Regions from separate parts of the Nonomuraea sp. NPDC049725 genome, predicted to be linked through region 1. Evidence: riboswitches for the same ligand, from Rfam matches in the RefSeq annotation. Region 1 holds a riboswitch; the other holds the start of a gene.
What was found. Region 1 has a riboswitch for cyclic di-AMP ahead of AB0J53_RS20280 (hypothetical protein). Riboswitches for the same ligand answer to the same signal wherever they lie in the genome.

Region 1 (3,393 bases):
CCGAGGTCCGCGGCCAGCTCGGGCGGGCAGTGCTCCACGGCGCGGCTGGCGGCCCGGACGATCGCGTCGACCGGCTGCCTGGTCGCCTCGTAGAGATCGTGCACCGGGACCGCGACCACGCGCTCGCACCCGGTCTCCGGGTCGCGGCCGTGGACGAGGACCTGGCGGTGCAGCGGCTTCCAGGCGGTTCCGGCGTCGCGTTTGACCGCCTCGGCCTCGCTCTCGCTGATGAGGATGCCGTGCCGGTGTTCGACGAGGCGGGCGATGGCGCGGTTCATGTCGTCGCCGCCGACGCCGGTGGACGCGGCCGTCACCACGTCGCCGCCCGCCAGGACGGCGATCCTGGTGAGGCCGGGGCCGATGTCGACGACCATCGCGCCGGCGGGCTCGTCCAGCGCCACTCCGGCCCCGAGGGCCACCGCCAGCGCGTGCGGCACGAGGACCACGCCGCGCGCGTCGGCCTCGTACGCCAGGTCGCCGAGCGTCCGCGCGACGATCGGCGAGCAGCCGTCGGGCAGGGCCATGACCAGGCGCGGCCTGGTGAACTTGTGCACCCTGTGCACGAAGTGGCGGATGAGGAGCCGGGCCAGCTCGGGGTCTCCCGGCATGCCGCCGCGCACCGGCCAGCAGGTGTCGCCGCAGCAGACGGCCTGGGCGCCGAACCTGACAGCCCGGCCCGTCTCGGGACTTCGCGCGACGGCCGTGGGCTCGTTGAGCACGATGCCCCGGCCTCGTGCGTGGATCTGGGTGCTGACACTGCCGAGATCGATCGCGAGATCCCGGCCGAGCGGGCTCACCATGACCGGAATCTGCCCGCCATCGGGTCAAGGCAACACCAAGGAGCTAGTGCGGCAGCGACTGGCCCATCAGCGCCTGGAGCGTGACGCCGCCCAGCAGGGCGCCGTCGTCGACGACGGCGACGAGCGGGCTGTGCGTGCGGGCCATGAGCGCGGCCAGCTCCAGCAGGGTGGCGTCGCCGTCGGCGATGGGCAGCTCGCGCGGCTGCTCGGGCAGGGTCTCGCGGACCGTGCGCTCGCCGAGGCCGCGCATGAACGCGTCGGCGTGCTCCTCGTCGACGACCCTGGCCAGGGCGGGGTCGTCGAGGCAGTAGCGGGGGACGGCCAGGCGCAGCACCTGGGTGCCGGGCAGGATCGTGCGCGGACGGCCGTCGTCGTCGAGCACGATGAGCCCCGGCAGCCCGTGCTCGGCCAGCAGCCGGGCGGCGTCGGCCGCGCGGGTGTCGAGCGTCACGGTCGGGAAGTCGCTGACGAGATCGCGTGCGCGCACAGGCTCACCCTAACCGCTGGGCGGCCGTCCCGGTTTCGCGCCGTGTGGGCGATCGTGCGAAGCTGTGTACGTCCCTCAACACCAGGAGGTCCTCCATGGCGGAAACACCGGAGCCGGAAGTCAGCGAGACTCCCGAGGACGAGATGAAGCGCAAGTTCCGCGAGGCGCTGGAGCGCAAGCGCAACCAGGCCGCGGGCACGAGCGCGGGTGGCAGGGGCGCCGACGCCGCGAAGATTCACGGGGCACACGGGCCGGCTGCCAGCAAGCGATCTTTCAGGCGCAAGAGCGGCGGCTGAGATCCTGGCGTTTCAGGGGGGTACGGCAATGCCGTGCCCCCCCTTTTCTTGACCCTCCTAGGTAGATCTTCGCCTGATTCATGGTGTTACCTTTGCGTTTGTCCGGTTTGGCATATACATTGGGTGGCGTTACCAGGTGGTGACCTAGCCCTTCACCAGGAAGAGGCGGCCACCTGGCGCCGAATCCCTCACGGGAACCGGGGACCCAACTTCTGGGGTGAATCCGGCCCTCGCGGCCGGTAGGGCATCTCCACGCCCGAACCCGTCAGCTAACCCGGTAGGCGAGATGGAGAGGACACCCTACCTGTGATGTACCGCTGCGTCGTACCCCCAGCCCGCGCCCGCTGAGCGGCACCACTTCCCCGAACTTCTCGCGCTCCGCGTAGCGACCGTTTGGCGTTCTGCCCGGCTACGCCCTTCTGAGTGAGCGCTTTTCCCCATTGCCTAACAAAGGACTTTACTTTTTCATGTCTGCTCGTATCGGCATGCGTTCCTTCGCCCTGCTCACCGCCACCGCCGCCGGCGCCCTCGCCTTCGGGGCCGGCGCCGCCCACGCCGACGTCGACGAGAGCCAGAAGGTGCTGCTGAAGGGCGCGACCACCGCGTCCTACTTCTGGGACGACTCCTCCGGCCGCGCCGGTGACACGGGTCTGCCCGCCAGTGGCAAGCCCATGCAGAAGGGCCTGGCCGCCAGCCCGAGCTGGCCGCTGATGACCGAGGGCTACGTCGTCTACAAGGGCAAGAAGATGCCCTTCTTCGTGGGTGACCGCGGTCCCGGCAACCCGTCCAACAACGGCGTCATGCTCGACCTGGACGCCAAGACGTTCGCCGAGCTGACCGGCGGCAAGTTCAACTCCAACACGCTGATGGTCGACGGCAACGGCGGCAAGGGCCACATCGAGGTCCAGTACGTCATCACCAAGTGGGGCGACGGCGTGGGCAAGAAGAACCACCCCGTGGCCTTCTCGACCGGCGCCTGGTCGCGCGTGGACCGCAACCCGGCCCAGCCGCCGACCATCCTGGCCGAGAAGAAGACCGAGGAGAACAAGCCCCGCGTCGAGGCTCCCGGCAGCGGCGGCGTCGCCCCGGCCGCGTACACCGCGAGCGAGCGCCCCGCGGGCGGCGGCTCCAAGCCCGCCGCCGCGGCGGCCGGCGAGGAGACCGGTGGCGTCGGCGGCGCCGTGCTGGCCGGCGGTCTCGCCCTGGCCGGTGGCGGCGTGATCCTGGGCCGTGACCGTCTCCGCAAGCTGATGGGCCGCTGACCCTGACGGGCAGCTGACCCAGCCAGGAGCTCAGGCGTCCGAGCCGTCCCCCGGCCGGGCGCCTGAGCCTTCCGCAGGGGAGGCCGGGCGCGCTTTACGCGGGACGAATTAGAAGGTAATTCTAGTATCCGTGACCACCCACGCCTCGGCGAACGGCATCGACCTCGCCTACGAGAGCTTCGGCTCACCTGACGGGCGCCCGCTCCTGCTCATCATGGGGCTGGGCGCCCAGCTCATCCACTGGGACGACGACCTCTGCACGGCCCTGGCCGACCAGGGGCATCACGTCGTCCGGTTCGACAACCGCGACGCCGGTCTGTCCACGCACTTCCACGAGGCGGGCGTGCCCGACTTCCGGGGCGCCGCCCCGTACCTGCTGGACGACATGGCCGACGACGCCGCCGGGCTCATGGACGCGCTCGGCTGGCCCGCGGCGCACGTCATGGGCGCGTCGATGGGCGGCATGATCGCCCAGACGCTGGCCATCCGCCACCCGGAACGGGTGCTCACCCTCACCTCGATCATGTCGACCACCGGCCCCGCGGTCG
Region 2 (3,393 bases), on a different contig from region 1:
GAGGCGCTCTCCGGCAGGTGCAGCCTGCCGAGGAGCGTCCCGTCGGGGTGGTAGGCGTGGATGGACCGGCCGACGGCGGCCCACAGGCGGCCGGTGTCGTCGAGCCGCATGCCGTCGTAGCTGCCGTCGGCGTCGCCCTGCTGCTCGGCGAACACCTTGCCGCCGGTGAGCGTGCCGTCGCGGGTGACCTCGAAGACGCGGACGTGGCGGCGCTCGGTGTCGGCGACGTAGAGCAGCCGCTCGTCGGGGGAGAACGCCAGGCCGTTGGGGCGGGCGAAGTCGCCGGCCACCATGCTCACCTCGCCGCTGCCGGGGTCGATCCGGTAGACGTGGCAGCCGTCGATCTCCGGCTCGGCCCGGTGGCCCTCGTAGTCGCCGAGGATGCCGTAGGGCGGGTCGGTGAACCAGACGGACCCGTCGGAGCGCACGACGGCGTCGTTGGGGCTGTTGAGCCGCTTGCCGCGCCACCGGTCGGCGAGCACGGTGACGGAGCCGTCGTGCTCGGTGCGGGTCACCCGGCGGGCGCCGTGCTCGCAGGAGATCAGCCGGCCCTCGCGGTCGAGGGTGTTGCCGTTGACGTAGCCGGCCGGTTGGCGGAAGGGGCCCACGGTGCCGGTCAGCTCGTCCCAGCGCAGCATCCGGTCGTTGGGGATGTCGCTCCAGACCAGGTAGCGGCCCGCGGGGACGTAGACGGGCCCTTCGGCCCAGCGGGTGCCCCGGTGGAGGCGCTCCAGGTTGCGGTCACCGGTGACGTCGGCGATGCGGCGGTCGAACGCCTCGAACTCCACGGGGATGAGGTCCACCCGCTCTTCTTACCAAGATCTGCCCCGCCCGGCCAGCACCTTTTTGACCACAAGCGTTGGTCTACACTTGTTGGCATGGCGTTCACGGAAAGGTCCGAGGCCACGCGCACGGCGATCCTCGGCGCGGCCCGCAAGCTCTTCGCCGAGCAGGGGTTCGCGGGCACCACCATCCGGAAGGTGGCCTCGCTGGCCGGCGTCGACCCGTCCATGGTGATGCGCTACTACGTCAACAAGGAGGGTCTCTTCCGCGCCGCGGTGGACCTGCGGCTCAACCTGGAGGAGCTGCCCGCGCCGCCGCGCGAGCGCCTCGGCGAGGCGATGGCGCGCCACTTCCTGTCCCGCTGGGAGGGCGACCTGTCGGACGAGGCGATCATGCTGCTGCTGCGCTCGTCGTCCACGAACGCGCTGGCGGCGCAGAGCATGCGCGACGTGTTCACCTCCCAGGTCGCCTCGTTCGTCGGCCGGGCGCTCGGCTGCGGGCCGGAGGAGGCGGCGCGGCGGGCCGGGCTGGTGAGCACGCAGCTGCTCGGGCTGGCCTTCACCCGTTATGTCGTACGGCTGCCACCCGTGGTCGCGATGTCCGCCGAGGAACTGGCGCGCAGCGTGGGGCCGGTGGTGCAACACTATTTGACGGGCGATTTGCCATAGTTTGTCAAGTTTCGTACCTTATGCGCGCAATGCCCGGACCGTGGGCCCGTTCGCGGGGCCCGCGGCCGCCGAATCCGCGTCACGCGGAACCGGGGACCCACTCTCTCGTGGGGTGAATCGGCGCGCCGGCTCCCCCCGGCCGCGCCCGTAGGGCACTTCCAGGCCCGAACCCGTCAGCTAACCCGGTAGGCGGCATGGAAGCAAGGAGCACAGCCCCTCATGCCCACCTCCCTCTTCTCCAGCGCCCGGCCGCGCCGCTGGGGCCGCGCCCTGGCCGGCGCCGCCCTCGCCGCCGGCGTCCTGACGACCGGCACGACCGCCGCCCAGGCGGCCACACCCGTCACCACAGCCACCACGGCCACCACAGCCTCTTTCGCCGGCCCGGCGTCGTACGCGCCCGCTGACGCGCCCGCCGTGCTCGGGCGGGCCGCACTGGTCGTCGACACGTCCACCGGCGAGGTCCGCTACAGCAAGGACGCCGGCGAGCGCCTTCCCGTGGCGAGCCTGACCAAGATGATGACCGCCCACGTCGTGCTCCAGGAGGCCGACCCGGCCGACGTCGTCGAGGTGACGGCCGAGGACGTGCGCTACGCGGCCCGGGGCGGCGCGGCCGTCGCCGGGCTGCGCGCCGGTGACCGGCTGCCGGTGCGGGACGTGCTCCACGCCCTGATGCTGCCGTCCGGCGCGGACGCCGCCCACGTGCTGGCGCGCACGTACGGGCCGGGTGTCGAGGGGTTCGTCGGGAAGATGAACGCGGCCGCCCGCGAGCTGGGCATGGCCGACACCCTGTACGTCAACGCCGACGGCATGCCCACGAACGGCGGCGGCCACTCCACGGCGGCCGACCAGGCACGGCTGGCCGAGGCGGTGCTGGGGAACGAGACGCTGAAGTCGATCACCTCGACGCGCCACCACTCGGTCGAGGCGACGAGTGAGCACGGCTCCTACTCGTGGCGCAACACCAACCGGCTGCTCGCCCAGCCGGGCGCGGTCGGCGTGAAGACCGGCTACACGCGCGCCGCCGGTTACACGCTGGCGTTCGCCGCCGAGCGGGACGGCCGGCTGCTGGTCGGGGTGATCCTCGGCGAGAGCGACTCCGGCCGCCGCTTCGACACCGCCCAGGCGCTGCTCGACTGGGCCGCCACCGCCGGGAAGGCGTGACGGCTCAGGCGGCCCGGCCGAGCAGGACGCCGCCGCCCACCCCGAGAGCGAGCGAGGCGACGGCCGCCACGCAGGCGACCGCGCGCGCCAGGCCCGGGGGCGGCGCGGCCGGCGGGTCGCCGCGGAACACCACAGCGACCCAGCGCAGGTAGTAGTACAGGCTCGCCACGGTGTTGACCAGGACGAGCACGGCCAGCCAGGCGTAACCGCCGTCCCACGCGGCGGCGAACACGAGCACCTTGGCGACGAACACGGCGGCGGGCGGGATGCCCGCGAACCCGAGCAGGCACACCACGAGCGCCAGCCCGAGCCCCGGCGCGGCCCGCCCCAGCCCTCGGTAGCCGTCGAGCGTGCCGCGCCCGGTGGCGGCCACCACGGCGAACGCGCCCACGTTCGTGACCGCGTAGGCGGCCAGGTAGAACAGCACGGCGGGGCGGGCGAGCGCGGTGTGCTGGGCGACCGCGACCGGCACGAGCACGTACCCGGCCTGGCTGATCGTGGAGTAGGCGAGCAGGCGGCGCACATCGTCCTGGTGGAAGGCGGCCAGGTTGCCGAGCGTCATCGTGGCGGCGGCGACGATCGCGACGAGGACGTCCCACCCGCCGGGCCCGAGCTCGTCCGCGACGCGCAGCAGCGCCGCCAGCGCGCCGATCTTGGGCACGGTGGTGACGAACGCGGCGACGGCGACGGGGGCGCCCTCGGCCACGTCCGGCACCCAGAAGTGCGCGGGCACCCCGCCCGCCTTGAACAGCAGCCCCGCCAGCAGCAGCACCACACCGCA

Region 2: linked by a shared signal. The riboswitch ahead of AB0J53_RS10105 (serine hydrolase) and the one ahead of AB0J53_RS20280 (hypothetical protein) in region 1 are both predicted to bind cyclic di-AMP.

The regions. Positions count from the first base shown of each region.
Region 1 covers NZ_JBFANJ010000007.1:188,093-191,485, forward strand. The annotation lists gene AB0J53_RS20265 (rod shape-determining protein) at 1-800, opposite strand, end outside; gene AB0J53_RS20270 (CBS domain-containing protein) at 844-1,287, opposite strand; gene AB0J53_RS20275 (DUF5302 domain-containing protein) at 1,383-1,583, shown strand; cyclic di-AMP (ydaO/yuaA leader) riboswitch at 1,751-1,882, shown strand; gene AB0J53_RS20280 (hypothetical protein) at 2,051-2,845, shown strand; gene AB0J53_RS20285 (alpha/beta hydrolase) at 2,976-3,393, shown strand, end outside.
Region 2 covers NZ_JBFANJ010000003.1:442,742-446,134, reverse strand. The annotation lists gene AB0J53_RS10115 (SMP-30/gluconolactonase/LRE family protein) at 1-803, opposite strand, end outside; gene AB0J53_RS10110 (TetR family transcriptional regulator) at 879-1,451, shown strand; cyclic di-AMP (ydaO/yuaA leader) riboswitch at 1,508-1,658, shown strand; gene AB0J53_RS10105 (serine hydrolase) at 1,671-2,612, shown strand; gene AB0J53_RS10100 (NADH-quinone oxidoreductase subunit N) at 2,617-3,393, opposite strand, start outside.